One region of the Paenibacillus sp. FSL R5-0923 genome, then DNA from elsewhere that is predicted to be linked to it. Evidence: a T-box and tRNA genes for the amino acid it is inferred to sense, from the RefSeq annotation. Region 1 holds a T-box; the other holds one or more tRNA genes.
The links. The T-box of region 1 lies ahead of MKX35_RS09555 (valine--tRNA ligase). A T-box ahead of a tRNA ligase gene usually reads a tRNA of that ligase, here a tRNA-Val.

Region 1 (15,253 bases):
GTCTGTAAATCATGTGGTAGCACTACATTCACCAAAGGTGAAATGAGCAGAGGGGATTCCAACCTTCTGCCCATTGGTAAAACCTTTTCTTTTGGCTCACCACTTATCTTCACATTTTGTAAAAAATGTGGAGAAGTAGCTTCAATAAAAGTTACCAAACCCGAGAAATTTTGAATCATTGATCCAGCGCTCTATTATTGAAGAATTTATGATGATATTTAGAATTATTAGCTAATCAATTCCCTCCTTGCCCCACCAACTAATAATTAATCACAAAATAACCCATCCTAACCGTAGCGAACCTGCGGTTTTTTATTTATAATAATTATTATCTGGATTTCATAAAGCGTTCAAAAAATCTGTAAAAAGTCGTATTTTCGTGTGATATACTTAACACAGTGTTTTGAGATGTTGTGAAAGTGAATATTATGTAAAAATATTCTTTAATATAACTGTACACAGTAATGAATAGAGACTAGGATGGTGAACTATCGATGCACATCGTCGTCGTTGGCCTGAATTATCGTACGGCTCCCGTGGAGGTTAGGGAACAGTTTGCTTTTGCGGAGAGTGATCTTCCGGCAGCGCTTCATCAATTGATGAAGACGAAGGGTGTGCTGGAAGGGGTCGTAGTAGCCACCTGCAACCGTACGGAAATTTATGTGGTCATGGACCGTCTCCATATGGGGGGATATTTCCTCCGCGGCTTTATGGAGCAGTGGTTTGGAGTGAAAAACGAGCAATTTGCACAGCATATGTATATATATGAAGACGAGCAGGCGATTGCGCATTTGTTCCGCGTGACCTGCGGCCTGGATTCCATGGTGATTGGCGAGACGCAGATCCTGGGACAGGTGCGAAGTTCTTTTCTCACGGCTCAGGCTGAGGGTGTAACTGGAACTTGGTTCAATCGGTTATTTAAACAAGCGGTGACACTCGGCAAAAGAGCACATAGTGAAACGTCAATCGGCGAAAGCGCAGTATCTGTCAGTTATGCGGCAGTGGAGCTGGGCAAGCGGATTTTTGGCATGTTCACTGGTAAAAGAGTTCTGATTCTCGGCGCCGGCAAAATGAGTGAGCTCACTGTAAAGCATCTATATAGTAGTGGTGCGGCTGAAGTGATTGTCGCTAACCGTACGCTGTCGCGTGCGATTGAACTGGCAGAGAAGTTCTCGGGTAAGCCAAGCACGATTGAAGATGCGCTAAAAACTCTTAATGAGGTAGATATCGTGATCAGCTCAACGGGAGCTGACGGCTATGTACTTTCGGCAGATCAGGTAGCGAATGCTATGAAGCGTCGCCCTTCGCGGCCGCTTTTTATGATTGATATAGCTGTACCCCGTGATATTGATCCTGCAGCGGCTAATGTGCCAGATGTTTTTTTGTATGATATTGACGATCTGGAGGGCATTGTGGAGAGTAACCTGGAAATGCGTCGGAGTGAAGCTGCGAAGATTGAAGTGATGATCGGTGAGGAAATGGATGAGTTCCAGCTGTGGCTTAAGACGCTTGGCGTGAGACCGGTAATCCGGGCGCTTCAGGATAAGTCGAATGCGATTCATGAGGAAACGATGGAGAGTCTGTTCAATAAGCTGCCTGAGCTGGACGAGCATCAGCGCAAGGTGATCCGTCGCTTGACCAAAAGCATTGTGAACCAAATGATGCATGATCCAATCAATGTAATTAAAGAGATGTCCGGTGGCAAGCAGGGGAATGAAGCTCTTGATTATTTCTCCAAAATCTTTGCGCTACAGGAACAGCTCGAATCTAATTCAGATGGCGGAGATTCCGCCCCGGCTAAGCAGTCTAGTTCCACAGAACGTACTGCCGGTAGCGGCGATTTTTCTGTGCCTAAGACGGTGCTTGCTCCGGCAGGCCTGTTGGGTAGGTGAGTGATATGCAACTGCTGAACGGAATATATGATGCCGCTCTGCTGCTATATGCCCTGAGCCTGCTGTTTGTTTTCTCGGATTGCCTTTATCGCAACCCGAGTGGGAAGCGGTTAGGCACGGGGCTTCTTGTTGTTGTGGGTCTTTTGCAAGCTGCAGGACTGGGAATTCGTTTCTCTCAGGAGAAGGGACTGCCCATTTTCACACCTTATGATTTCTTGTTCTGGTTTGCATTTAGTATTGTGCTGACTTCGCTTGCGGTGGCTTTCACACGTGGAGGGGAGTTTACGATTCTGCTGCTTAGTGTGGCAGGATTCTGTGTTTTTCTCCTAAATCGGGTGTGGCTGACGGCGGGGGGACATACGCTTGAGACTTGGAGCTCGGTGTATGGCTGGTTGACAATGCATGTGATTTTGGCCAATTTGAGTTTTGCTGCACTGACACTTGGGACGGTATTTGCAATATTGTACTTATTCCTGCACACCAGACTCAAAAGCAAGCAATGGAGTGACCGAATTCGTCGTTTACCAAACTTAGAGACTACAGATAAATATTCTTACACCGCTATTCTGGTGGGGACTCCTTTGCTGGCAATCTCTCTGGTGGTGGCTAGCTTATCTATTGTTTCTGAGGGACGGACACTATTATTGAAGGATTTAAAAGTACTAACGACACTTATTGGCCTTGGAATTTACATATTTTATATTATCTTTAAGAAATCCGGGCGGAAAAGTGGAGTAAGTATGGCTCGCTGGGCGATTTTAGGATATGCTTTTATTATCTTGAATTTTTTGTTGAATTCTTTATCTGGTTTTCACGGTTGGAGCGGGGAGTGAAGAGCATGACTCGGTATTTGCCCATAATGCTGGATTGTGAAAAGCAACAGGTTGTGGTTATTGGCGGTGGTGCCGTGGCTGAACGGAAGGTGAGTGGGCTGCTGGAAGCTGGAGCGGTGGTTAAGATGATTAGTCCCTCTTTGACAGATACGCTTGCCTCTCTAGTGAAAAAGGGTCTCATGACCTGGCATGACCGCCCTTATGCTCCCGGAGATCTCCGTGGGGCCTTTCTCGTATATGCAGCCACTAACGATAGAACGGTTAATGAAGAGGTTGCGCAGGAGTCTAGGCGACTTGGCATTCATGTGAATGTGGCTAGCCATGCGGAAGCGGGGGATTTTATTACGCCCGGAGTTGTACGAAGGGGTCGTTTAACGGTAGCTGTATCTACTTCGGGTGCTGGTCCGCTTGCGGCTGCGAAGATTAAAAATGTGCTTGAAGAGGCGCTGGATGCGGCGTATGAGCCATATTTGGATTTTGTACATAGCATGCGAATCCGGATTAAGGAAAAAGAATCTTCTGCTGAAGTTCGTGGAAGGCTTTTGCGGAAGCTTGGGGCGCTCGATGTGTTAAATGAGATGAAGAACGGTAGCTTTATTGCGTGGAGCCCAGAGGATATGGATGTTTGGATTGCTGATCATCGGGCGGAGTAAAAGTGCGCGTGGACACTGTGAAGATTACAAAATTAGGTTAGATTAATGATATGAGTACGGTTGATGTGGCTGAAATGGTCGAAAGAGCGGTATAAGTACCGCTGAAGTGGCTGAAATGGTCGAAAGAGCGGCAAAAATACCCCTTAATTGAGTAATAGTCGCCGATAGAGATAAATGAAGGGTATAAATACCCTTGAATTGCTCTAAAACGCTCATATTAGTTAAAAGAGGGGTAAAAATACCCCTGAATTGAGCTATAACCGACGAAGGAGCTAAATAAAGGGTATAACTGCCCTTTAATAGTGCGGAGTAGCTTTTGGTTAGTTTGGATTACTATATACGGTCTAAGGTGAAGAGTAAGAGGCAGACGTAATCAGGAGGAATGGACAATGCGTAAGATTATTGTGGGGAGTAGACAGAGCGCGCTTGCGTTGACGCAAACGGGGCATGTGATTGCCGATCTGGAGCGACTGAGCGAGGAGCATGGTTTTGGATTCACTTTTGAAGTGAAAAAGATTGTTACCAAAGGGGACCGCATCCTTGATGTCACCTTGTCCAAGGTAGGCGGCAAAGGTTTGTTCGTGAAGGAAATCGAGCAGGCCATGCTGGAAAAGGAAATCGACATGGCGGTGCACAGCATGAAGGACATGCCCTCCGAGCTGCCGGAGGGGCTGATCAACGGTGCTGTGCCGAAGCGCGTCGATCCACGTGACGCGCTGATCTCTAACGGAGGCGTCTCGCTGGACGAGCTGCCTCAGGGCGCACGCGTAGGCACAAGCAGCCTACGCCGCTCCAGCCAGCTAGCTGCGCTGCGGCCTGATCTGGTCATTGAGCCCGTGCGCGGCAACATTGACTCGCGGCTGGGCAAGCTGGAGAGCGGCGAATACGACGCTATTTTGCTTGCAGCAGCGGGGCTGTCGCGCATGGGCTGGCAGGATCGCGTGAGCGCCTACCTGCCGCTGGAAGTTTGCCTGCCCGCTGTAGGGCAGGGCGCACTCGGCATCGAGTGCCGCGCAGATGACGCCGACCTGCGGAAGCTGCTGGCGTTATACAACGACGCCGATACAGCGTTGACGGTGGCGGCTGAGCGCACGTTCCTTGGCGTGCTGAACGGCGGCTGCCAAGTGCCAATTGGCGCTTATGCTGTGCTTGACGCAGCCGCGGAAGCCACTACTGCGGAGCACAAAATAATCTCCTTAACCGGGATGGTGGGAACACCTGACGGTTCAACGATTTTGAAAGAAACTTGCACTGGAGTGGATCCGGTACAGCTCGGCGAAGAAGTCGCTAAGAAGCTGATCGCAAGAGGAGCGGAGAAGATACTGTCAGACGTTAGGGGATGAGGGGATTGACGGGGAAGGTTTATTTGGTAGGTGCAGGTCCCGGGGACGCAAAGCTGATTACTGTAAAAGGCCTCGAGTGTATTCGAAAAAGCGACGTGCTGGTGTACGATCGGCTGGCAAGTCCTAGATTGCTGAAATGCATGAAGCCCGGCGGCGAGAAGATTTATGTTGGCAAGCTGCCGGATCGCCACACGATGAAGCAGGAAGAGATTAATCAATTGTTAGTTGATCTGGCTTTACAGGGGAAAACAGTGGTGCGGCTGAAGGGTGGGGACCCTACGATTTTTGGCCGCGTAGGTGAAGAAGCGGAGCTGCTGCGCAAAAATGGGATCTATTACGAAATCGTACCGGGTATCACGTCGGCGATCAGCGTACCTGCTTATGCGGGTATACCTGTCACGCACCGCGATCATGCTTCTTCCCTGTCGATTATCACCGGACATGAGAGTCCAGATAAACTGGATCATTCCATTCATTGGGATAAAGTAACGAATGCCACGGGGACGTTAGTGTTCCTGATGGGCGTAGCTAAAATAGGTTATATCAGCGCCCAGCTGATCAAGCATGGGCGTCCGCCAGAAACACCAGTGGCGCTGGTGCGTTGGGGTACCCGCGCAGATCAGGAGACTCTGACGGGAACCCTCGCCGATATTGAGGCGAAGGTGAAGGCGGCGGATTTTCAGCCGCCGGCCGTCATCGTCGTTGGCGACGTGGTGCTGCAGCGTGAGCAGCTCAAGTGGGCTGAGGCGATGCCATTATTCGGCAAACGCATCGTGGTGACACGGGCTCGGAGCCAAGCGAGCGAGTTGGTGGATATGATTGAGGAACTCGGCGGGGAACCCTACGAGTTCCCGGTGATCGAGACGATCATGCCGGAAGGCGCAGAGAAGAAGGAGAAGATTGCAGCGGCGTTTGGCGCGCTGGAATCGTACGACTGGGTATTCTTCACTAGCCCGAACGGCGTGGAGTTTTTTTGGCGCCACTTGGCGGAGCAGGGGGCGGACATTCGGGGGCTTCACCGCGCAAGGATTGCAGCGGTGGGGCCGGGTACAGCAGCCGCGCTGGCGCAGCGCGGGGTGATCGCTGAGGAACTTCCGGCGAAGTTTCAGGCGGAAGGTCTGATTGAGAAGTTCGGTCCCCAGCTGCTGCCGGGGCAGAACGTGCTGTTGCCGCGCGGCGATCTGGGGCGCGACTGGCTGCCGGACAAGCTGAGAGAGCTTGGCCTTCAAGTCACAGACGTCGATACCTATGAGACGGTTGTGACGGGTGAGGATGACGACGAGCTGCTGAAGCTGCTGGAGGAGGGGCGCGTTCACGCGGTGACTTTTACTAGTTCTTCAACGGTGCGCAATTTCATCCACATTCTTAAACGAATGGGGCTCGAAGATCCACTCCCATTGCTAGCTAACGTGAAAATAGCCTGCATCGGGCCATTAACTGAGCAGACTGCCGTGGAAGCGGGGCTTACCCCGGGACTGCTACCTGAAGAAGCAACTATTAATAGTCTGGTGCAGGAACTCTGTCGATGGAATGCGGAGACTAGAATCAATTAGTTTCATAGAAATAGATGAGCTATAGCCCTATTAATATAAGTAATCTTAGACTGGTTTTAGTTTGTACAATAGAGTCTCTTAAATTTAGAATCAATTTCAATTCTAAGTCTTTTCTATTGCACATTCTGCAATGAAATCAGATTGTTAACTAACTGGCAGTTAGACGGGCAAACTATAAATGTCCGTTGTGTCTATATATTTTATTTTCAGGAGGATGAACAAATGAGCTTTCCAATTACACGTCACCGTCGTCTACGCGGTTCTGCTGGAATTCGCGGTATGGTGCGGGAGACCGTACTGAATGTGCTGGATTTTGTACAGCCTATATTTGTGACTTATGGAACAGGTGTGAAGAATGAGATTAGCTCGATGCCGGGCGTGTACCATTTTTCGCTGGATACTTTAAAAGCAGAAGTGGACGAGATTGCCGCACTAGGCATTCCGGCTGTACTGTTATTCGGGATTCCTGAAACGAAGGATGCTATCGGTTCTTCCGGTTTCGCAGAGGATGGAATTGTGCAAGAGGCTACTCGCTTGATCAAGCAGTGGTACCCTGAGCTGTTGGTCGTTGCAGATACCTGCCTTTGTGAATTTACGGATCACGGACATTGCGGGATGGTGCATACGCATACGGTAAATGGTGTGGTACACGGTGATGTCATCAACGATGCTTCGCTAGAGCTGTTGACCCGTACGGCGGTATCCCAAGCTAAAGCTGGAGCAGATATAATTGCCCCTTCGAATATGATGGATGGATTCGTACATGCGATTCGTGCGGGACTAGATGAGAATGGCTTTGAACATGTGCCGATTATGTCGTATTCGGTCAAATATGCTTCGGCATTTTATGGCCCTTTCCGCGAAGCTGCGGATTCAGCGCCACAGTTCGGAAATCGCAAAACCTATCAAATGGACCCTGCCAATCTGCGCGAAGCGCTCCGTGAAGCAGAATCCGATGTGCTGGAAGGTGCAGATATGTTAATGGTGAAGCCGGCTCTGGCTTACTTGGACGTGATTCGTACGATCCGCGACCAGTTTGATTTGCCTCTTGTGGCTTACAATGTGAGTGGCGAATATTCCATGGTAAAAGCAGCAGCGCTGCAAGGCTGGATTGACGAGCAAGCCGTTGTGCTGGAAATGCTGACTGGCATGAAACGGGCCGGAGCGGATATTATTATTACTTATTTCGCAAAAGATGCTGCGCGCTGGCTGCGTGGTTAATCTATACCTGTGTGACCAAGAACAGAATAGGAGTGAAGATAGATGAGTAATGAGCCAATGGCGCGTAAAGAGGAAGCGTCCCGCAAGGCTTTTGATGAAGCAAAACAATATATTCCCGGTGGGGTGAACAGCCCTGTACGGGCGTTCAAATCCGTAGGATTGACTCCGATTTATGTGGATCATGGGATCGGATCGCGTATTTATGATATCGACGGCAACAGCTTTATCGACTATGTATGCTCATGGGGACCGCTGATTATGGGTCATGCGCATCCTGAGGTTGTAAAGGCATTGCAGGAGACGGCGGTAAAAGGGACAAGCTTTGGCGCACCAACTTTACTTGAAACTGAAATGGCAAAAATGGTTGTCGAACGTGTAGCCTCTGTAGATATCGTACGTATGGTTAACTCCGGAACGGAAGCTACGATGAGTGCGATTCGTTTGGCACGTGGTTATACAGGACGCAGTAAAATTTTGAAATTCGAAGGATCCTACCATGGTCACGCGGATAGTCTGCTTATTAAAGCGGGTTCCGGTGTAGCCACATTAGGTCTGCCGGACAGCCCAGGTGTTCCCGAAGGTGTGGCAGTAAATACAATTACAGTTCCATACAATGATTTGGAGTCCACTCAGATTGCTTTCGAACGTTTTGGCAGTGAGATTGCCGCAGTGATCGTAGAGCCGATTGCCGGCAACATGGGTGTTGTACCACCACTTCCGGGATTTCTGGAAGGACTTCGCAAGTTAACTTCAGACAATGGATCTTTGCTTATTTTTGATGAGGTAATGACAGGCTTCCGTGTCAATCGTGGTTGTGCTCAAGGCTTGTTCAACATTACTCCGGATATTACCTGCTTCGGCAAAGTCATCGGTGGAGGACTTCCAGTAGGCGCTTATGGCGGCAAAAGAGAGATCATGGAGCAAATCGCTCCTACGGGACCGATCTATCAGGCTGGCACACTTAGTGGTAATCCATTAGCGATGGCGGCAGGACTCACTACGTTGAAGCTACTGACACCGGAAGTTTATGATCGACTTGAGCAATTAGGGGCGCGTCTAGAGGCAGGCTTGAAAAAGAATGCAATCGAGACCGGTGTTCCACTGACAATTAACCGTGTGGGCTCTATGGTCTGCCCGTTCTTCACAGAAGGACCTGTAACGAATTTTGAGACAGCCAAGACTAGCAACACGGACCTATTCCGTCGTTATTTTGGTCATATGCTGAGCCAAGGGATTAGCGTACCACCTTCACAGTTTGAAGGCATGTTCGTGTCGGCTGCGCATAGTGAGCAGGATATTGATGATACCATTGAGGGCCACTATAATGCCCTGAAGGCCCTTTGAGTATTGGAGCCGGAGAACGAACCGGTGGTGGAGCTTGGACTAGACGTGGGGAGTGGCTGGAAGTAACACCTGGCAAAATCATTACAGGAGCCGAGGATTCTGAAGCTGCAATTGATAAGTGGCTGCTGGAAACTGTAGGTATGCCTGAGAAGCTTCGTCTGCGTCTGCGCCGCGAGGGGGGCATTCAGTGGAAGGGAGATCGACTGCGACTGGCACTTTTTCCAGATCGTGAAGCCGGCATTGAACCGGTATGGGAAGAGCTTGAAGTGTTGTATGAGGATGATTTTTGCTTGGTTGCCCACAAGCCGGCAGGCATGGCGGTTCATCCGGATGGCAGTGGCTTAGGTGTAACGCTGGATCACCTTGTAGCTGCGCATTATGTCGCTACCGGTGTTAGTGCAGCTGTAAGGCATATTCACCGACTGGACAAGGATACAACAGGTCCGGTGATGTACGCGAAGAATGAGTTCGCACAGCTTGTCCTAGACGAGAATATGCGTGAAAAAAGCATCTCGCGGCTCTACGCCGCGATCGTCGAAGGCACAGTGCCGCCTACGCTTAAAGTGATCGACGCGCCGATAGGGCGCGATCGTCATCATGCGGCGCGGAGAAGAGTCTCACCCGGCGGACAGTCCGCCGTGACTCGAATCCTCGGACGCGAAGCACTGCATGGCGGGAGCCTGGTGCATGTGCAGCTGGAGACCGGACGGACGCATCAGATTCGCGTCCATCTCAGCCATATGGGTCATCCCTTGTATGGGGATGCGCTATATGGCGGGCCGGTCTGGGCTCCCAGCGCTAGTGGCAGACATGCGCTCCATGGCGAGCTGCTGTCTTTCCGCCACCCTTGGAGCGGTGAACAACTGGAAGTAAGCGATCCGTGGCCGGAGGATATGCTTCAGCTGCGGGAGCTGCTGTCTGAAGCGCCTTGACGGCTACGTTATAAACCTGAGAATCGTGGTATCAGCAAATGCTGGTATTACGGTTCTTTTTTTATCTATTTTTTCGTGGGAGTAAATAATTTTCTGTTTTTTCAGAAAGAAGCATCTATCTATGTCCTAATAGCAAAAGCAGCATATAATACTTTGTTCATGCGGAGTAGTTCATCTATTGGCCGGCAGATAGGTTCGAATAGTCCCTGAATTTATGAAATTAATAGCATCCTGTCCGGTTAGTGCCACCAAAGTTGTCATGCCTTTCTGTTTGAAGCATATACATGTGGGGAGTAACATTTTGGGCTTATGCTCTGGGCCTGTCTCAGGGTTAGATTATGCCAAGAAGGAGGACATATCCCGTGTTTGATCAGTCCCACGGCTTGCGGTTTGATATTTATGAACGCATTCACCTATCGGAAGAGCTTCCGGGAATAGCTGAGCTGGAGGAGGTTGAACTACTTCCGGAAATCCAGGTGATTCAGCGGGAGGATCGTGCCGAGTTATATGGTCAGCTGTTGCTTACCGGACTCTACCGGAGTGAAGATGACCGAACACAACGTCTGGAGCATGCCATTCCCGTTGAAATCACAGTTCCGCTTACACGCGTCAGCTCGATTGAAGATATCGGGGTGGAGATCGAGAATTTTGATATTGATCTGCTCACGATGCGCACAGTGAATATAACAGGCGTATTATCACTGCGGGGAATCGGTGGTGCGGAGCCTCAACCACAACCGGCCTGGCAGCAGGAAGAGTACACAGTTGCCTATTCCCCTCTCAGTGATGACAGGGTAATCGAAGCATCTGCAGAGAACCAAGAGCACGAAACTGATGCACTTTATGAAAATTCTCAGTGGACCTTTGGCGAGGATGCATCGGAGGTTGCCGTAGAAGAACATGAGCATGCTGAAGCTAATGCAGACGCATCAGAGGCTCCACTGGTCTCAAGTGGAGCTGGTCATTCGTCCCCTATAGTGAATTTCTCATCCGCTCATGAGAAGGACAAGGGCGCGAAAGCTCGGACGCATAGTCTGGATTCGCAAACAGAGGATTCCAAAGCAGGAATAGCGGATTACTGGTTTAAAGCTGAGTCACAGAATGAAGCTGAGGCCACTCAGCTGAATCAAGTTAGCCAGGCGAGTCAAGCGGATCAGGAGCAAGAAGCTGAATATACTTTTGCTTCAAGAGAAACCGCTGTTCCAGCAGCTAATGCTGATGTGGATCAAGATATTGCCGTATTCGCTTCGGAAAACGAGGCCAATAATGAGCTTCATGCACAAGAAGAGAATGCTCAGCCGATCCACGAGAATACGAATGAAGTTTTTGTTTCTCAAGAGACTGTGCCACAGTCAGAGGAGAAGCAAGATCTTAAGATTGCGCTAGGAAGCAAGAAAGATGCTGAGGCTCCAGTCAAAGAACATCTCACCTTCTCTTCATTACTCAGCTCTAGTCGTTCTCGTAAAGAACAAGAGGCTCTCCTATCTGAAGGAAATGCATCGGCTGCAGCGATCATTCCAGAGGCCGGAAATAATACGGAGTGGAAGAGCAGATTCATTGCTGGAGCAGATGGCGCTAACCTATTCCGTAAGGTTCGCCTTTGCATCGTGCAGCGTGAAGAAACGCTGGATACAATCGCAGAGAAATATCAGCTAAGTGCGCGGGAGCTGGGAATGTATAATCGATTGTCTGGGCAGAGTGTAGAAGAAGGGCAAGTGTTGTACATTCCGTAATTGAATTACAATGCGTACTCATATGAATAGGTGAATCCCGATCTGATAGTAGATCGGGATTTTTGTCAAATATAAGAATATATAAGTTTCACGTTATACATTATCCTTATATTTCTCGAATAAACGCTTACCCTCCGTAAAAGGATGTCGAAGGCGTTTATTCTTGTGTGACCGGAGAACGTTAGAATGTGGGGTATCTAACCAACGCAGAGTGATGAATCGAATGAAAATTCGACATATGCACGCTATAAGTCGAAATTCCGCTTAAAGTCCCGCTGTAGAAGCCTATTCAGGTTGACTAGGGATGACTCAAAATGTATTATGGAGTAAGCAATATCTAAGTAAAGACTGGGAACGGGAAGAGTAGGCGGTCAGCCCTTCAGAGAGCGGAATGCAAGTGCTGTGACATTCCGTAGGATACAGCCACCGAAGTCGCCCCGGAGTCGCCCTTCTGAGCTTGTCTTCATGGATATGAAAGATAAGTTAGGATGTGGCCGGTAGCAGCCGTTATCTGTACGAGTGTCGCGCTAAGCTTCTGAACCGCAAGGTAGAGAAGTGCAGGTTTATTTTTCATTGGCGCGAAACAAAGGTGGTACCGCGAAAGAATGGCCTTTCGTCCTTTGAGACGAGGGGTCTTTTTGTTTTTTAGAAACCAACTACAAGTAACCAAGTGGAGGTATCAGAGAATGGCTGACCAAAACCATCTAACAGCGGCAGAGTTGCCGAACTTGCAAGATACAGCGGCAGATGCTGCCGCTGCAAATGATTCTAAGAATGAAATGCCAACCACGTATGATCCGAAATCGGCAGAAACCAAGTGGTATTCCTATTGGACAGAGGGTGGATATTTCCGTGCAGGCGGGCGTCCAGATGCAAAAGCATACAGCATTGTAATCCCGCCGCCAAACGTAACGGGAATGCTGCACATTGGTCATGCGCTTGATTTTACGCTTCAGGATATCCTGATTCGTACAAAACGGATGCAAGGCTTCGACACATTGTGGCTACCAGGTACGGACCATGCCGGTATCGCAACGCAGACAAAGGTAGAGCAAAAGCTGCGTGAGCAGGGAATTTCTAGACATGATCTCGGCCGTGAGAAGTTCCTGGAGCAGGTGTGGGAGTGGAAAGATAAATATGCGAACACCATTCATGAGCAGTGGGCTAAGATGGGGCTTTCCCTTGACTATTCCCGCGAACGGTTTACCCTGGATGAAGGGTTGTCGAAAGCTGTACGCGAAGTATTCGTTAAGCTCTATAATAAAGGCTTGATCTACCGCGGCAAACGCATTATCAACTGGGACCCGGCGGCTCGTACAGCATTGTCGGATATCGAGGTTGAATATAAAGAAGTTAATGGTCACTTGTATCATTTGCGTTACCCACTCAAAGACGGTAGCGGATTTATTACAGTAGCGACCACGCGTCCGGAGACCATGCTGGGTGATACAGCGGTTGCTGTTCATCCGGAAGACGATCGTTATAAAGATCTGATCGGCAAAACATTGATCCTGCCGATTATCGGTCGTGAGATTCCGATTATCGCTGATGATTATGTAGACAAAGAGTTTGGTAGTGGTGCGGTTAAAATTACACCAGCTCATGACCCGAATGACTTCGAGATGGGTCAACGTCACAACTTACCGCAGATTAACGTAATGGATGAGAGCGGTACGATGAATGAAGAAGCAGGACCTTACCAAGGTCAAGACCGGAGTGTATGTCGTAAGGCTATCACTGCTGACCTGAAGGAGCAAGGTGTGCTGATCAATATCGAAGATCATGTGCATCAAGTAGGACACAGTGAACGCTCTGGAGCGGTTGTTGAGCCGTACTTGTCCACACAATGGTTTGTAAAGATGCAGCCACTGGCTGAAGCTGCCATCAATGCACAGAAGGATGGGAACGGGGTTAACTTTGTACCGGACCGTTTCGAGAGAACTTACCTGAACTGGATCGAGAACGTACGTGATTGGTGTATTTCCCGTCAGCTGTGGTGGGGACATCGTATTCCAGCATGGTATTCCGAGTCTACTGGTGAATTGGTTGTGGCAAATGACGAGGAAGAAGCGCGCCGGATCAGTGGTCTAACCGACTTGAAACAGGACGAAGATGTACTGGATACCTGGTTTAGCTCTAATCTGTGGCCTTTTGCCACACTAGGATGGCCAGATGAGAACAGTGCAGATTTCAAACGCTATTATCCGAACGATGTGCTCGTAACAGGCTACGATATTATTTATTTCTGGGTAGCGCGGATGATCTTCTCAGCTCTTGAATTTACCGGAGAAAAACCTTTCTCAGATGTATTGATGCATGGTTTGGTACGGGATTCCGAAGGTCAAAAAATGTCCAAATCACTCGGGAATGGCGTAGACCCCCTTGAAGTAATCGAGAAGTATGGCGCAGATGCAATGCGTTACATGATTTCTACCGGAAGTACAGCTGGACAGGATCTACGCTTCCGTTGGGAAAAGGTTGAGCAGGCGCGTAATTTCGCCAATAAGATCTGGAATGCATCACGCTTCGCGTTGATGAATTTGGAAGGCGTAAGCTTTGAAAATATTGACATTTCGGGTGAGCTAAGTACTGCTGATCGCTGGATTTTGCACCGTCTGAACGAAACTTCTCGTGAGATTACGCGTCTAATTGACTCGTACGAGTTCGGTGAGACCGGTCGCCAGCTGTACAACTTCATTTGGGACGATCTATGTGACTGGTATATTGAGTTCGCGAAGCTGTCACTTTACGGATCAGACGCCGCGGCCAAAGCGAAGACACAGTCTGTACTTGCCTATGTACTAGACCGCACAATGCGCTTGATTCATCCGTTTATGCCGTTTATTTCGGAAGAAATTTGGCAGCACCTTCCGCATGAAGGGGAGACGATTACGCTGGCTGCATGGCCGGAGTATGATGCTGCTCTGGAGAATCCGCAAGCCGTAGCGGAAATGAACCTGCTGATGGATGTAATCCGGGCCGTTCGTAATATCCGGGCTGAAGTGAATGTACCGATGAGCAAAAAGGTTGAATTGATCATCAAAGCGGGTAATGAAGAGACGCTGAGTATTATCACCCGTAACGACAACTACATTGGACGCTTCTGTAATACATCTTCCTTCGAAGCTGGACTGAATCCAGAAACGCCGGATAAGGTAATGTCCGCTGTAGTAACAGGAGCAGAACTGCTTCTGCCATTGTCGGGACTCATTGATATTGAACAAGAAATCGCTCGTCTGGAAAAAGAAGTACAGACGCTGAACAGCGAAGTAGAACGCGTAGAGAAAAAGCTGAGCAATCAAGGCTTCGTGGCCAAAGCTCCTGCTAAAGTTATCGAAGAGGAACGGGCGAAGCAGGCAGATTATTCTGCTAAACGTGAGAAAGTACTTGCCCGCATCGCAGAGCTGAGAGGATAAGAGACATGGATGACCTAAATCGGGGTGGAAGTACCGCCCCTCTTGCGACATACACCGAAGCGGTTGATTGGATCAAGAGCCTAATCCCTTTTGGGATACGGCCAGGTTTAGATAGAATCGAGATGTTGATGGACAAGCTGGGAAATCCGCACCGTCGGCTGAAGTTTATTCATGTGGCGGGTACGAACGGCAAAGGTTCAACTTGTGCTTTTTTGACTAGTGCACTTATACAAAGCGGCTATTCAGTAGGCACCTTTACATCTCCGTATATTACAAAGTTCACGAACAGGTTCCAATATAATAATACGGACATCTCTGAAGAAACGCTTGTCG
Region 2 (15,253 bases), 2.9 Mb from region 1:
TAGTAGGTGGTAATGTCGATGCCGGGGAAACAGAAGAAGAAGCCTTATTCAGGGAAATTCAAGAAGAAAGTGGACTTAAACAATTTAAATTAGTAAAGAAAATAGGAACACAATATTATTATAAGGATTATATAGATGCAAATGTTGAAAGACATGACTACCTTCTGATTCCAGAAACAAGATTACCTGAAAAGTGGAGATTCACTGTAGAGGGTGAAGGAGAGGACTGTGGAACTGTTTTTAACTACCAGTGGATAAAACAAGATGAAATATACTTATTAGATAAAGAATTTAGAGAATATATGTCGGGAAAATACATACAAGAATTGTTCGGCAATGGCATTAGATGATCCTTACTCTGAGGTGATAGATATGAATAATTGTAAAATCTTCTCATTTCTTCCTTTGATCATTTTTTTATTTATAATATGGTACCTTTTGATGGCAAGTACATCTGCTGTTGTTAATGTAGTGTCAGTAGATAAAAGAGAAATAGTAGTACAAAATATGAGCGGTGATCAAACTACAGTCACAATCCCAAAAGGAATATTTAAGTTGATTAATATAAATGAGGAGTACTTTGTTTCCTATAATAGTAGAATAGGGCAAAAACCTTTTTTAACTTCAATAGAACCAAGTGCTAAATGATTATTGGAAGCAGATTTAACAATAGAACTTATGAATAAAATGGCTGATATATAAAGCATAAAGTTGGTGGGATTACTTTGCGTGTAGTTAAGCATATTATGTTATGGTTTGTTTCGATGATTTTATTCACCTTGGCCACTTTTGGATTAGAGCTATGGGAAGGAAATAAGATCAGTACGACTGAATACTATGGGTTTCAAAATATAGGGTTTGTTTTTATTTTCTTAGCATTTCTTTTTTCAGCCGTTCTTTACCCAATCATAATTTTTCCTTTCTCTTGGGTTGTTCGAATGATTGCAAATCCTTTGATTAGCCACATAATGATATTGCTTCTGAGTGGTATCGGGGGATATGTTTTCTTTTACAAGGCATACGATGAACGCTTTATACAGGAATATCATTTGAATAGTAGTATAGCCATTATCCTTTTTGGTATTGCCGGTTCCATTTATGTCTTGGTGGATTATTATCTTGATCAGAGGAGTTGAGTATGTGAGCTATTTTGAAAGAGTTAATAAAATATCAAACATTTTATTTTGTGTTTTTGGATTGTTTTTTATTTTGACTATAATTTTCTTTTCTACTAGCAGCTTCTCAGAAATCTTGCGTTATAATTTCACAAATGACTTAAGAGGAGCAATGATTACAGTCATTAGTTTTATGATCTCTTTATTTTCACTTGCCCTGGGCATTACTTTGAAATGTTTGGTAAAAGACTCTGATGAAACGATCCAGCTTATCGCCACAAGAATAAAGTAGTTGTTGAAATCTCAGCAAGTAAAATAAATCCCTGCAACCTGAGGGGTTGGCAGGGATTTATTTTAATCTAAGAATTGGATAATTTATCTACCTCATCACTAAAAGCATCCTGGTACTGATTGAATATTCCTGTATCTAATTTAGTGGTAGCATCATTTGCTATAGGAGGAGTATCTTGGATTTGCTTGTACATACGATCAATCTCACCAGAGAGCTTAGACCAGATGTTTTTAATTGAATCGTATTTTGCATCCAGGTTGTTGATGTAATTATCGTATTCTAATTTTGTACGCATCGCTTTTCCTAATTGTTCAATTGTAAAATCTATATCTATGGCTTCACCTGTAGAGCTAGTTCCTGAACTTGCATACCAACTGATATCAACAAATCCAACATTCCAAATATCTGAAATGACAAAATTACTAATTTCTTTAAGTGTCGCTTCAGGAGACTGTTCAGTTGTACCTGAATCAGATGTGTTATTTACAGGCTCTTTGAAGAATTTTCTCATTTCGTTAAAGGCTTCTTTATTCTTGTCATTAGACGAATATCCCCAACCAATTTTATCATCCTTAATAAAAATTATAAGTTCACTATTGGAGGACGACTTTTCACCTTGAATTAGGACGATTTTATCTTTTCCACCATCCTTGTCTGTATAATCAGCTGATTCTATTACTGAAGCGTTCTTAAGTTTGTTATTCTCAGGTGTCTCGGTAGATTCAGCCATTTGAAAAATTGGTTGTACATCAGGAAGTATATTTTCGGATACGAACTTCTTTTTCGCTTCGATATCTGAACCATTCAGGAAAATTTCCACATAATCGAGAGCTAATTTCTCGGATTCTGAAAGTTTCTTCTCTGGCACTGGTGTTGCAGCAGCTGTTTTTGAAGAGTCAGCTGTTGCTTCAGACTGAGTAACTTCTGCAGATGTTGTATTCTTTTCCTCTGAATTTGATTTGGAGCTACCACATCCTGTAAGAAGTACAATAGTTGCAACGATACATAAAAAAGTCTTTATTTTCAATCTTATATCCCCCTAAATCTGATAGTAAATACTAATTAATTCTACCAGATATAGGAATGGTAATCTATGTATGATGAAACCATTATATTGGATAATCGTATTCCTATAAAATGATGTTGAAAGGTCGTGTGCGTGATGGATAACGGGTATTTTGTTGGATGGGGTACATTGGCATTAATAAATGCTGGGTTAGCACAAGGTAAAAATAGGAGTGGATTAAACTGGTTTTTAATTTCATTGCTTTGTGGCCCATTGGCTACATTTTTTCTTGTAATATCGAGTAAGCTGCAAATTCATTAGCCCATTATATTTCGGGAGGGGATTTTTTGCTGAAAGCACTAAGGCTGTTCGGTATTTTATTTAGTGCAGCAACAATCATTCTGGCAATACTATTTTTCCGTGGTCAGGATCAAGTGATCATGTCTTGGACAATGATGGGGATGTGTGGAGCTCTGATTTTTAATGGAGGAGCTACCTATTTTAAAACTAAAGATAAAATGGCTGCTCTGTCTTCGATTGTTGGGATGGTACTCTTAATATTCTCGCTTACTAAATTTCCATTTTAATAAAACACCCCATCAACCAATAAAGGTCGGTGGGGCTTTTTTACGTTTTATCTCTTTTTCAATCAAGTTATAGTAGGTTGCTGCAGGCTATGCTTATTTTTTTTTCTTCTTTGTGGGTCCAATCTGGCGCCTTACTTTATTGTTCTCATCAACCTCAATAATATAAATGTCCTTCACTGTACCGGAAAGAGTAAACCATTCACGTAGAGCATCAGCTTCAGTCATTGGTCCCAATATTCGTTTTCCCCTATAACATATAAAAAACACTCCTACTCCTTAGTGAGTTTGCGAAAATGCAATAATCCTCAAAACGATACTCATTAACGATTTTCAGTAAGTCTCATTATTTTATATTAATGCTAAATTATAGGAGATGCAATGTTGAGAGGTTGTTCCTGTTTAGTTCAAGTAACGTTTAGATAAGGAATCATAGGGATGAGACCCCATAAGGAGAGATAACGGTTCCAGAAGAATGGAAATCAACGCTGTGCGAATTTGATGTCATCAAAGAAGGTTATTGGAAAGGTTGGGGACACCTTAGACCAGTGGTTTTCGTGGTTGTTTATAGATTCATGGCGATGTTATTTTTGACTTTTCGAAGTTTATGCGAAGCTATCAGCAAGCACGATAATAAACAGCGATTGACAAAATAGAAGAGCTGCCTAATACTAATTGATAATCATTATCATTGTTTAAGATGTAATTAACTTAAATAGATTGTGTAACGGATCGGAGTGAAATGCAAGATGAAGCTGGAAGATCATATTGCCGCATGGAATTATACAGCCGTTAAAGTGCTGGATATTCGACATGCTGTGATGGAGCCTGGGGACAAGCTGCAAGGCTATATATTGATTTTTCATATTATTCCGATAACTAATCTCTTGATAAGCAGCTAGATTTTGTAGTTGAGAAGCTAGTGTCAACGTATGAAAAAAATAGAAAGCTAGATGATAAAACAGCTGTTATCCCTAATTTAAGAGGGAAATCGTATTTCGGTCTGTTTTTACTCCTAGGAATATTGCTGCTGCTTTCAGTAGCGGCTTCTTTCTCTTTTGGCTCTGATTCCATGAGCCTGAAGATGGCATGGACAGCGATAGAATTGAAAGGATTGTAAACAGGCTTCCACGTATTTCATGTTGCAAAAGTGGGAAGGGAATTATATATCAGTAAAGCGGAATTTAGTGATTGGTTGGAGGGTAGAAGCGATGATATTTTCCCAGAGGATCACATGAACTGATACGAAAAGTAATCGCGATTCGTATCAAATTCGTCTCACAGGGGTTTTTAATAGAATGATAAGTGAATAGAAAACAAAAAAAGCCTTGAAATTCAAGGCTTTTCGATATAGGACGGATGGGGTTCGAACCCATGACCCCTACCCTGTCAAGATAGTGCTCTCCCGCTGAGCTACCGTCCTGCGACGAATTTCATAATACCATACGATAGAGTAGGATGGCAATTCTTTTTTTACAATCTATAGGGATGATAGTTTACATAGTCTTTAAAATAATAAGAAAAGGGGATGCCGCTCCATCCCCATGAGCTACGTCAGATAAAGAACGGAAGTAGAAATATATCGCTTATACCGAAAAAAGGAATGCGTCGTGGAAAGAAGCGACGTCTTGGGAAAAAGCCAGGCCGGAAACCAAATTGTCTATACGCCGATTCGTGTGTAGGCATTCCGTTTAAACGTTCTACCATTTCGTTGCTAGGAACCGCAAGAGTAACATAGTTTTGATCTACATGGGCAATAAAGCCATCAAAGGACTGACCGTCAGTCGTTGTAATACCAACGTATTTGTTCATACAATTCCAACTGACCTGTTGATGTAAATTTGCATTTGTATCCATAAATAACCTCCTCAATTGAATAACCCTGATAACAGTCTATGGTTCGTAGCCTATAACGTTCACGGCGTTAGCCTATAGGGTAACCATAAAATTCGGGTTATTTTGTGTGAGGTGGGGGGGATTGAAGCGGAATTACTGTCTTTCCTTGAATAATAGTGAAAATTATCCATTATCTGTTTGTTTGATGTTGAAACGATTCTAAAAGTTGCGTCGTATACTTAGCCGAGTGCTTTTTTATGGAAATACTCCTTAAGCGCTTATGATAAAATGGAGGGTAATGTACAGCAGTTAGATAAAAATTGAAAGAAAAAGGAGCTTGAGATCTTGCCGCAAAATGAGCAGAAAAAGAATTCTTCCACGCCATGGAAATGGTTGGGGGGCGGGGCGGCGATGCTCCTGTTTAAAGGAAAGGCGATTTTGTCTCTTCTGAAAATAGGTAAAATTGCCGGGCCGTTAATATCAATGATGATTTCAATATGGGCTTATGCTTTGATTTACCCGTGGGGGTTTGCCGTGGGCTTTGTCCTGCTCTTGCTAGTCCATGAATTAGGACATGTAATAGCAGCGAAACGGATCGGGCTTCCAGTCAGCGCTCCACTGTTTATACCGTTTTTGGGAGCTTTAATTACAATGAAAAAACAGCCGCTGGATGCCCAGACGGAAGCTTATATTGCTTTTGGAGGTCCGATCTTAGGAACTATTGGGGCTACAGCCGTTTTTGGAGCGGCTTATTACATGGATAGTCCACTTCTCTATTCCTTGGCTTATATAGGTTTTTTACTTAATCTGATCAATCTGCTGCCGATTCACCCGCTTGACGGTGGCCGTATTGCAACCGCGGTGACGCGTTGGCTGTGGCTTGTGGGGCTAGTGGGTGGTTTAGCCATCATCATCTATATGCGTTCGATCTTGTTCTTTATTATTTGGGCGTTATTTGCTTACGATCTGTATAACAAATATGTGAAGAGACGCACTAACAATCGCCTTTATTCTGTAACGAAGAGTTTCTTAATTCCAGTAGAGCCACTTAGAGATGCAGGCTACATGATTCCAGGACCAGAGCATAGAAGAGATTTACCTTTTACTACTTATAGTGATTTGGAAAGACAGCAGTATGTAGGGGTGAGATGGGATCAACTGAACTATATTGGTAGAGCTACGCTTCCGCAACAATGCATCATTGAAAAGGTACGTATCTCGCAGCTAGAGCCTGTGACCTTAGAGAATGGGCTTCATCTTAAGATGAATTGTGATATCAGCTATTCGGTCTACGAGAACGATAAGTATTACGATGTGCCGGTTAGCTCACGCTGGAAATACGGTATCGCTTATTTTGTATTAGCTGGCTTTCTGGCAGGAATGATGTACATGGTCCATGTCGTTGGAAATGTGAATCTATAAGGGTTAGAATCGGGCAATGAAGTGATCCAATGGTTTATAAAACTCATGAACCGTCAAAGCTGTAATGAGAATAACCGCAGTTGAACGGTGAAAGGAGTAAAACCATGCCTAAATTTTTGAAATGGGAAGTCGGCGTTTGTTTGCTGTTACTGATGGTTTTGGGAGGATGTTCCGAGGCGAAGCCAACAAAAGTCATGGAAATCAAAGAAATGACCAACCTAGATGGAAAGCCAAAAGGTCAGTACCCTCCATTGTCACCAGTGATGCAAGACACATACAATCGTTCGATTCCTGAAGAAGTATATTCTGCAGATTAGAGCAGCGTAGAAGACGATTTCTCATGCTCAGGCTTTTCTTTCTAGTCGAATTTTTATATAATAGACAACTATCGTTGGATACATAGAGAGAGGAGTTTGGGACTAACATGGCGGCAGAAATCTTACGGGTAACTACAGAGGAACAGCTTCAAATGGGGCTGGATATTCGTACCAAAGTATTTGTAGAGGAACAAATGGTACCGGCTGAGGAAGAAATTGATGAATACGATGTTATCGGTCCGAATGCGCACCATATTCTAATTATAGATGAAGGTGTACCTGTGGCTACGGGAAGATTGATTTATTACAAAGCAGGTACAGCCAAAATGCAGCGTATCGCCGTACTGAAAGATTATCGAGTCAAAGGATACGGACGTGTTCTGTTGCTAGCTATGGAAGAGCTTGCTCGGGAGCTTGGACTGGAAGCTTCGATTCTTGATGCACAGTGCCAAGCTGAGAATTTCTACAAGAAGCTAGGATATGAAGTGATTTCTACGGAACCTTTTTATGACGCAGGTATTCTACATGTACGGATGCAGAAAACTCTTTAAAAATAGTGCACATAATTTACCGTTCCATGAAGCAAGCTAGGATGTGCCATATGATGGCAAATCCAAGCGCAAGGGGCGAGCTGAAGTGCCAAATAACGAACGCGAAAGTTTCGTAGCTGTACAGAAAAATGGAGACGGAGATTTAACCAGTTTCCAGACCTCTACAGGACGTGTCCTGGCGTATGATCAAGCGCTTCAAGAAGTACAGGCCGGAAATATTGCCGGAGTGAATGCTTTTAAAGGTAAAGACGGAGGAACTTATATTCGCGGCGACGCGGATGGGGATCCAACCAACAATTTGGATAATCTTCCGAGTTTCTCATAGTTCTAAAGGCAAAGACCGTACATACGTCATCGGACGTCAATGTACGGTCTTTTTTTAATCATAATCAGAGTTTATAAATTACATGCTGATCAATAAACTCCATCTCTCCAGTAAGCCCGACGAATTGAGGTTGTTCATCGCTATAATGCATGAGCTTGATGATACGTCGAACATCTTCAGGTAATGACATTAACTCCTCCAGTGTGGTGTGAACAACACCTGATCCACCAAGCTGACAGTCATGCAGAATCATACGGATGCCGTGCTCACGGACAAGGCGTATAAGTAGATCCGGCTGAAAAGTCATGTCCGCGCTGTAGAAAATCTCATTATTTATTAGAAGGGAATAGCTATCTTTGCCAGGAATATGCGGCGTATGTATGATCTCGAGCGTAAGAGAAGGAGCGAGCTTGTACGTAATTCCGGGTTTCATAGGTTTAACCTCGAAGATATCGGTCAGGGAGGCTACTGCATCTTTTTGATATAATCCACCCTTTAAGGTGTTGTTCCAAAGTGGCTCAACAAGCGTCTCAGGTAAATGTAATCTCATAGTTTTCCCGTATACGTGCTTTAGTGTAAGTGCTAGCTCTTCCAGACCTCCAACATGGTCCGCATGAATATGCGTAATTAGAGTAGCGTTTACGTCACGGAAGGATTTCCCGATGGTATGCATGGCAAGTGGAGCTGTAATCCCGCAATCAATCAGTAGGGTATAATCATCAGCTAGTAGCAAGCCATTATTGTTAAAATAGTTTTTTGCAAAAGCATTGCCAGTTCCTAGCATTTGTAGGCTCAGACTCATAAGAAAGTACCCTCCTGAAATCGCTGTTAGCTAATATATCAACTTTGAACAAGTACATAATATCATTTTTCGGAAGATGAATGAAATATTTACCTACAATTAGCGCAACTTGCTGAGACAAAGTAAGTATACATTAATAGCATGAATTATTTGGAGGGTTTCAAATGAATAGATGGAAAAAAGTCACTTTATGTGTGTTTGCTTTTTCCTTGATGGGTGGCTCCTTATTGTTCGCCGATTCTGTGAGTAAGAAAATCAGGGTATGGAACAACGGGACGGAAATTGTAGACGGCGGTTATTTGATTGATGGAAAAACATATATTCCCGCTAGAGAAGCGGGCGGGGTAGTGAATTGGGATGGATCTGGTAAAGTGACGATTCTTAAGCCTAATGTTCATATTGTTCTTTTTAAGGATAATACGGTCTTTGGTAACGTAAACGTAGGCAAGCTTAAGATTAAAATATTAACCCAGGTAGATAGCTTAACAGAAGAGGTTTCAGCTGTAAAAGTAGCCATAACGGACCCCTCTGGTAATGTTAAGGATATTCAGTCGCAGGAGCTTGAAGGCTCGCAGAAGGATAATTTCTGGTTTCCGACCTCGGAGTTTACTTATGATTTTAAAGAAACCGGCAAATATCGGGTAGGCTTCTATATGAAAGCTTCCAAAAATGCGGATTACGTTCTTGTGTCAGAAAAGGTAATTACAGCTCTTAATTAAGGGTTCTAAATTGACCTGAACTAATCTAACGTGGTAGTATACCAGATGTAGGATAATACAATTCAAAGTGAGGTATTACAATGAGCGATCACAAACATGAGCATGGTGAAGCATGCGGTTGCGGGCATGATCACGACCATGAGCACGAGGAGTTTGTGCTGACCTTGACGAACGAGCAGGGCGAAGATGTTGAAATGGTATTGGTTGAAACTTTCGACATCGGTGAGAAACTATACGCGCTGCTGTTAGAAAAGGAAAATCCTGAAGCGGATGGCATTATTCTGCGTATGGAAGAAGAAGACGAAGAAATGGTATTGTACAATATCGAAGATGAAGAAGAATGGAAAGCTGTTGAAGAAGCTTACAACAATCTGCTTGCTCAGCAAGAATAGATTTTAGCGACTAAATTAAGCTGTTCTATTGTGTATATGACAGTTGATGTTTATATACAGAAACCCGATACTTATTATGGTATCGGGTTTTTGTATAAATGAATGAAGTTTTTTAGGAAAATAATGGATCTTAGGAAATAGGATCGGCTTCTACAATCACTTTTATGTTCGTGATGCTGCGATCTTCAGGACCTTTAACCGGAAGTCCGATCTCCACATGGTCAATAATATAATCGATGTTATCCTGAGTGATAACCTCGCCAGGGAGAAGAATAGGAATTCCAGGCGGATATACATATATAAACTCTGCAATAATGTAGCCAGCAGATTCACGGAATGGAACTAACTGCGTATCCGCATAAAAAGCGTCCCTTGGAATCAGAGCAAGCTGTGGAATTTCTGGAACCTGAACCTTAAGTTCGTAGATTTCACCCTTGCTGTAATGAATGGCGGACAACACCCGAAGTGCAGCTAATAATTTATCTACTGATTCTTGGGTATCACCTGGGGTAATAAGGCAAAGAATATTATACATGTCACTTAGTTCTACTTCGATGTTGTACTTCTCGCGCAGCCAGTTTTCGGTTTCGTATCCTGTGATCCCTAAATGGCGCACATGAATGTTCAGCTTAGTTGGGTCATGATCAAATGTAGCTTCTGTCCCAAGGATCTCTTTTCCAAAGCTGTACAGGCCTTCGATCGTATTGATCGTTTCGCGTGCGTAGTTGGACAGTCTGATGGTTCTTTCCGCCATTTCATGACCGTTCAGCGCGAGATTACGTCTTGATGTATCCAAAGACGCTAATAAAATATATGAGGTAGATGTTGTAGTCAGCATGCTCATAATGGTCTGTACCCGTTGCGGGTTAATCAGACCCGTCTTAGCATTAAGATTCAGTACCGAGCTTTGCGTCATGGAGCCGCCAAGTTTATGCACACTAGTGGCAGCTATGTCCGCTCCGGCCTGCATGGCCGATACCGGCAGATCCTCATGAAAATGAATCAGTACTCCATGTGCCTCGTCCACCAATACGGGTACACCGTAACGGTGAGCCAGGTCGACAATCGAACGCAGGTCGGCGCATACACCGAAGTACGTGGGATTGATTACTAGAACTCCTTTGGCGTCTGGATGACGCCTTAACGCTCGTTCCAGCGAACTGGTCGTTATGCCGTGATCTATCCCGAGATTCTCATCCTGAACAGGCGAGACAAACACAGGCTTGGCTCCGGAGAAGATAATGGCCGACATCACAGATTTATGAATGTTGCGCGGCACAATTATTTTATCACCCGGTGAGCAGACAGAGAGGATCATCGTCATGATGGCATTGCTCGTGCCCTGTACGCTAAAATACGTATAGTCGGCGCCGAAAGCCTTCGCAGCCAGCTTCTGAGCTTCCTGGATTACTCCAGTTGGCTGATGTAAATCATCAAGCGGTGCGATGTTGATTAGATCGATGGATAGAGCGTTATCGCCGATAAACTCACGGAATTCGGCATCGGTTCCTAGCCCCTTCTTATGCCCCGGGATATGAAATTGAACGGGATTGCCGGCGGCATGCTTTTTTAAAGCTGTGAAGAGGGGAGTACGGTGTTGATTCATTTAATGCTGTCACAACCTTTCGCGAATATTAAAATTTAAGGCAAGCATCAGTATAACAAAACAATCTACAGAATACTAGGATTTGGATGTGATAGAATGTCCACGAAAGCTGCGCAACGTACACATATCAGTTTGACGTCGCCATTTATCATGGAGATGTGGGTAATTATTTTTTTAGTTGAGTTTGTTAAAGGGTCGCTACTTGTCGCTTTGTTACCCGTATATATGGAGAATATTTTGGGTCTATCTGTTACGGTAGTAGGCTTTGCCTTTGCACTCCAGTATTTGGGGGATAATCTATTCCGCAGTCCTTCTGGCTGGGTTATGGAGCGCATAGGATTTCGCTGGACCATGACAAGTGCCTTGTTGTTGATCCTAGTAGCTGTTGGAATGATAATATATGCCAAAACAGCAGTTACGCTCTCGATTGCCTGTCTTATTCTTGGGATCGGGACATCCCCGCTTTGGCCTTGTGTGATGACCGGAATAACGGAATTGGCGGGATCTACTAAAAGCGGCAGCAGTGGTGCAGCTATGGGTGCTGTAGAGATGGCATCGCTCGCAGGAACGGGAATCGGTCCGATTGTAGTGAATTTTTTGATGGATCAGGGTGGACAAAGCTATCGTGTAGCCTTTTTGGTCCTGCTAGGGTGTGCTGCTGTAGTAGTTGTAGTTGCCCTATTTCTACCTAAAAGAATCTCGTCAAGTGGCACTCATGCAGTTGTTAGGGACATGGAGGGGCTTGGTGGAGTCGTTGAACGTAAAAAAATTAGTCCGTTAGAAAGTATAAAAAGAACACTACATCAGGTCAGAACGACGCTTAAAGTCAGTCGCCTACTATATCCGGCCTTATTTCTTCAGGCTTTTGCCATTGGCTTGATGACGCCTGTAGTTACCTTGTTTGCACGTACGGAGCTTCATGTTAGTCCAAATCAGTTTAGCCTACTTCTGATTGCCGGTGGTGGGATTACGGTGCTCGCTCTAATTCCAGCAGGCAAGCTGGTAGACCGAATAGGAACAACTGTGTTTCTGAACATTGGCTTTTTGCTCGCCGCCTTTTCCCTTGCCCTGTTCTCACAGGTACGCTGGCTCCCGCTTGCTTTTATCGCGGTGGCATTGGTCGGTATAAGCTACGCGCTTATTCTCCCGGCATGGAATGCCTTTCTGGCTAAGCAAGTGCCTAAAGGGGAACGAGGGACTGTATGGGGGCTTTTCTTGACCTTGCAAGGCTCAGGGATGGTGGCAGGACCCGTGATATCAGGGAGACTATGGGACCATGTAGGTCACGGTGTTCCGTTTCTGATGAGTGCAATTGTAATGTTGATGCTCTTTGGGCTGCATTTACTAATTGTACACAGAACGAAGTTGAAATTTAAAACTAGTTGACCTTAGATGTGAAAAGCCGCTGACAACCTGAGAATTAGTTGTCAGCGGCTTTTTTTAGGAATTAAAAGGACTAAAAGAAATAAAAATTCAATCAGCGTTTGGAGAAAGTCTGTTGCGGGTAAAAATAGTCAATAAACCAAGTTACCGCTACATAAACTGAAGTATAAAATAAGACTAAGACGAACGCAAAAGTAACTACTACTTGAAGAGGTCCGGCAGCCATAAATAATCAAGAATTCAACAATTGAGTTGGCTTTGCAGATGTGAAGCAGTTAGGGGGGAGTGCCGTGAACAAAAACGACGAGGTGGAGTATTGTAACCTGGAGCTGCGTTTCGACAGACAGCATATCCAGGACCTGATCAAGGATTTGATTCAAAAAGGTTATTCCCTATATTGGAGCGAGAACGAACAGGTCTTTGTAATTTCGGTCCGTACGGGTCGTAAACTGGTGAAATTACGTTTTCAAAGGATCAAAGATGGCTATAAACTCGTGGGTGACTATATGATTCGTGATGCTCGCTTGTCAGAATGGATGGAGAAGTTAATTGGGGACATGCGAGGCCATGCCATTGTAAAGCGCTTCCGGGACCGTCAGATTATTATTGAAAATATTTTGTTCGGCGAAGTGATTCGTCTTGTTGAAATCTCGGGTTATCAGCAGCGAGTCTTATACCAGAAGGGTCCTATGCTCACAGATGAGGAGCTGACCAAGCTCTATTATTCTGTTGAAGGAGAGGAACGAATTCGCCAGCGTAGGATTGAAGTGGATGAGCAGCTGGATCGATTAAATGATGCAATTAAGGCTGAGGATATGATTCGCGCGGAGAAATGCCGAGCTCAGCTTACCTTTTTGACGAAGGAATTGTATATGTTAGAATGGTAAACAAGGTGCCGAAATAAGTTGCTTAGGGGCACCCCGAATTTCGGGGTGTCTTAGATTTGTTTTAGAACTTGCAGACAGGGGTTCACTTCTGGCGCTAAAAACGTTAAAATAGTCATTGTGATCATTTTCATATTGGCAATGGTTTTGTCGATGAATTTGATCTTTATTCGCAGGGCAGGCTTTGCTGTCTCTGATAAAGGGTGGTATTCTTATACTGCGAGAAATGGATTTCCCAAAAATATAGGGTGCAAAGGGTGGAGGACCAGATGGCAAAACAACAAATCGGCGTTATTGGCTTGGCGGTAATGGGCAAGAATTTGGCTCTAAATATCGAAAGCAAAGGTTTTTCCGTATCCGTGTTTAACCGCTCACCGGAGAAGACACATGATCTTCTTGCTGAGGCGGAAGGTAAAAACCTCGTAGGCACATTTTCGGTTGAGGAATTTGTAGCTTCGCTGGAAACACCGCGCAAAATTCTGATCATGGTTCAAGCTGGTAAAGCTACTGATGCTACCATCGAGCAACTGTTGCCGCATCTTGATCAAGGCGACATTATTATCGACGGAGGAAATGCTTATTTCCCTGATACGGTTCGTCGCAGTAAATATCTAGAAGAAAAAGGTTTCCGCTTTGTCGGAACTGGGGTTTCTGGCGGTGAAGAAGGAGCTCTTAAAGGGCCTTCCATTATGCCTGGCGGTCAAGAAAGCGCGTATAAGCTAGTTGAACCAATCCTAACTGCAATCTCAGCTAAAGTTAACGGTGAGCCTTGCTGTACATATATCGGACCAGACGGTGCGGGACACTATGTTAAAATGGTGCACAACGGTATCGAATATGGTGATATGCAATTGATCTGTGAAGCTTACCAGCTGCTCAAAGACGTTCTAGGTCTGGATGCAAAAGAACTTCACAACATTTTCAAAGAGTGGAATAGCGGTGAGCTCGACAGCTACCTGATCGAAATTACTACAGATATTTTTGCTCAGTATGATGAAGAAACTGGTAAACCAATGGTTGACGTGATCCTTGATTCCGCTGGCCAAAAGGGAACTGGTAAATGGACAAGCCAAAGCTCATTGGATCTTGGTGTACCTTTATCCATGATTACCGAATCCGTATTCTCACGCTTCCTCTCTGCAATGAAGGATGAGCGCGTAGAAGCAAGCAAAGTGCTTAACGGACCAGAAGCTACACCATTTGATGGTGACAAAGCTGAATTCATCGAGAACGTGCGTAAAGCATTGTTTGCAAGTAAAATCGTATCCTATGCTCAAGGTTTCGCTCAACTTCGCGTAGCTTCCGACGAATACGGTTGGGATCTGAAATATGGCGAGTTGGCTAAAATTTGGCGCGGTGGCTGCATTATCCGTTCCCGTTTCCTACAAAACATCACGGATGCTTACGAGAACAATGCAGATCTTAAGAACCTATTGCTTGATCCTTTCTTCAAGGATGTTATGGACAATTACCAATCCGCATGGCGTAAAGTTATCGCTTCAGCTGTAACGATGGGTGTTCCAGTACCTGGATTCTCCAGCGCATTGGCTTACTATGATAGTTATCGTACAGAAAGACTGCCTGCGAACCTGCTTCAGGCACAACGCGATTACTTCGGCGCACACACGTTCAAACGTGTAGACAAAGAAGGCGTTTTCCACCACAACTGGATGTCTGCAGAATAATCTAGTTTATTACGGTTATAAGCAATGACGCCTTCGGCGTCCCTAAAGGACGGTAAGAAGCGTTTATGCGAGAAATATAAGGTTAATGTATAACATGAAACTTGTACTTTCTTATATTTTAAAAAAGTGGCCCGAATTGCTTCACCAGAAATGGGGAGGCTTTCGGGCCTTTTTTGTTGAAGTTTTGATGTGTATTTACTATGTGAAGCAGATTGTCTAATGTTTTGACCCTGTGTTATGATATGACAAATATCGCGGTTGGAGGATAGACATGGCTGGGGATACAGAAGAATTTAAAAAGTTCAACGAAGAGCAAAGAAATAAGAACATTATT

Region 2: it encodes a tRNA-Val, which carries the amino acid that the T-box ahead of MKX35_RS09555 (valine--tRNA ligase) is inferred to sense. The anticodon was not compared.

What each region holds. Positions count from the first base shown of each region.
Region 1 is NZ_JBBPAT010000001.1:2,144,204-2,159,456, forward strand. Features, by position in the region: gene hemA (glutamyl-tRNA reductase) at 495-1,892, shown strand; gene ccsA (cytochrome c biogenesis protein CcsA) at 1,898-2,725, shown strand; gene MKX35_RS09520 (precorrin-2 dehydrogenase/sirohydrochlorin ferrochelatase family protein) at 2,731-3,378, shown strand; gene hemC (hydroxymethylbilane synthase) at 3,768-4,721, shown strand; gene cobA (uroporphyrinogen-III C-methyltransferase) at 4,727-6,274, shown strand; gene hemB (porphobilinogen synthase) at 6,497-7,495, shown strand; gene hemL (glutamate-1-semialdehyde 2,1-aminomutase) at 7,538-8,839, shown strand; gene MKX35_RS09545 (RluA family pseudouridine synthase) at 8,836-9,771, shown strand; gene MKX35_RS09550 (LysM peptidoglycan-binding domain-containing protein) at 10,134-11,504, shown strand; T-box leader at 11,846-12,128, shown strand; gene MKX35_RS09555 (valine--tRNA ligase) at 12,284-14,920, shown strand; gene MKX35_RS09560 (bifunctional folylpolyglutamate synthase/dihydrofolate synthase) at 14,926-15,253, shown strand, end outside.
Region 2 is NZ_JBBPAT010000001.1:5,029,259-5,044,511, reverse strand. Features, by position in the region: gene MKX35_RS22670 (NUDIX domain-containing protein) at 1-350, shown strand, start outside; gene MKX35_RS22665 (hypothetical protein) at 337-648, shown strand; gene MKX35_RS22660 (hypothetical protein) at 726-1,136, shown strand; gene MKX35_RS22655 (hypothetical protein) at 1,141-1,407, shown strand; gene MKX35_RS22650 (hypothetical protein) at 1,475-2,434, opposite strand; gene MKX35_RS22645 (hypothetical protein) at 2,761-3,000, shown strand; gene MKX35_RS22640 (hypothetical protein) at 3,094-3,234, opposite strand; gene MKX35_RS22635 (hypothetical protein) at 3,735-3,899, shown strand; gene MKX35_RS22630 (hypothetical protein) at 3,920-4,117, shown strand; tRNA gene MKX35_RS22625 (tRNA-Val) at 4,349-4,420, opposite strand; gene MKX35_RS22620 (hypothetical protein) at 4,552-4,854, opposite strand; gene MKX35_RS22615 (site-2 protease family protein) at 5,179-6,255, shown strand; gene MKX35_RS22610 (hypothetical protein) at 6,360-6,572, shown strand; gene MKX35_RS22605 (GNAT family N-acetyltransferase) at 6,680-7,123, shown strand; gene MKX35_RS22600 (DUF3892 domain-containing protein) at 7,209-7,448, shown strand; gene MKX35_RS22595 (MBL fold metallo-hydrolase) at 7,513-8,250, opposite strand; gene MKX35_RS22590 (copper amine oxidase) at 8,415-8,969, shown strand; gene MKX35_RS22585 (DUF1292 domain-containing protein) at 9,050-9,361, shown strand; gene MKX35_RS22580 (aminotransferase class I/II-fold pyridoxal phosphate-dependent enzyme) at 9,492-10,967, opposite strand; gene MKX35_RS22575 (MFS transporter) at 11,064-12,353, shown strand; gene MKX35_RS22570 (hypothetical protein) at 12,641-13,237, shown strand; gene gndA (NADP-dependent phosphogluconate dehydrogenase) at 13,504-14,919, shown strand; gene MKX35_RS22560 (shikimate kinase) at 15,191-15,253, shown strand, end outside.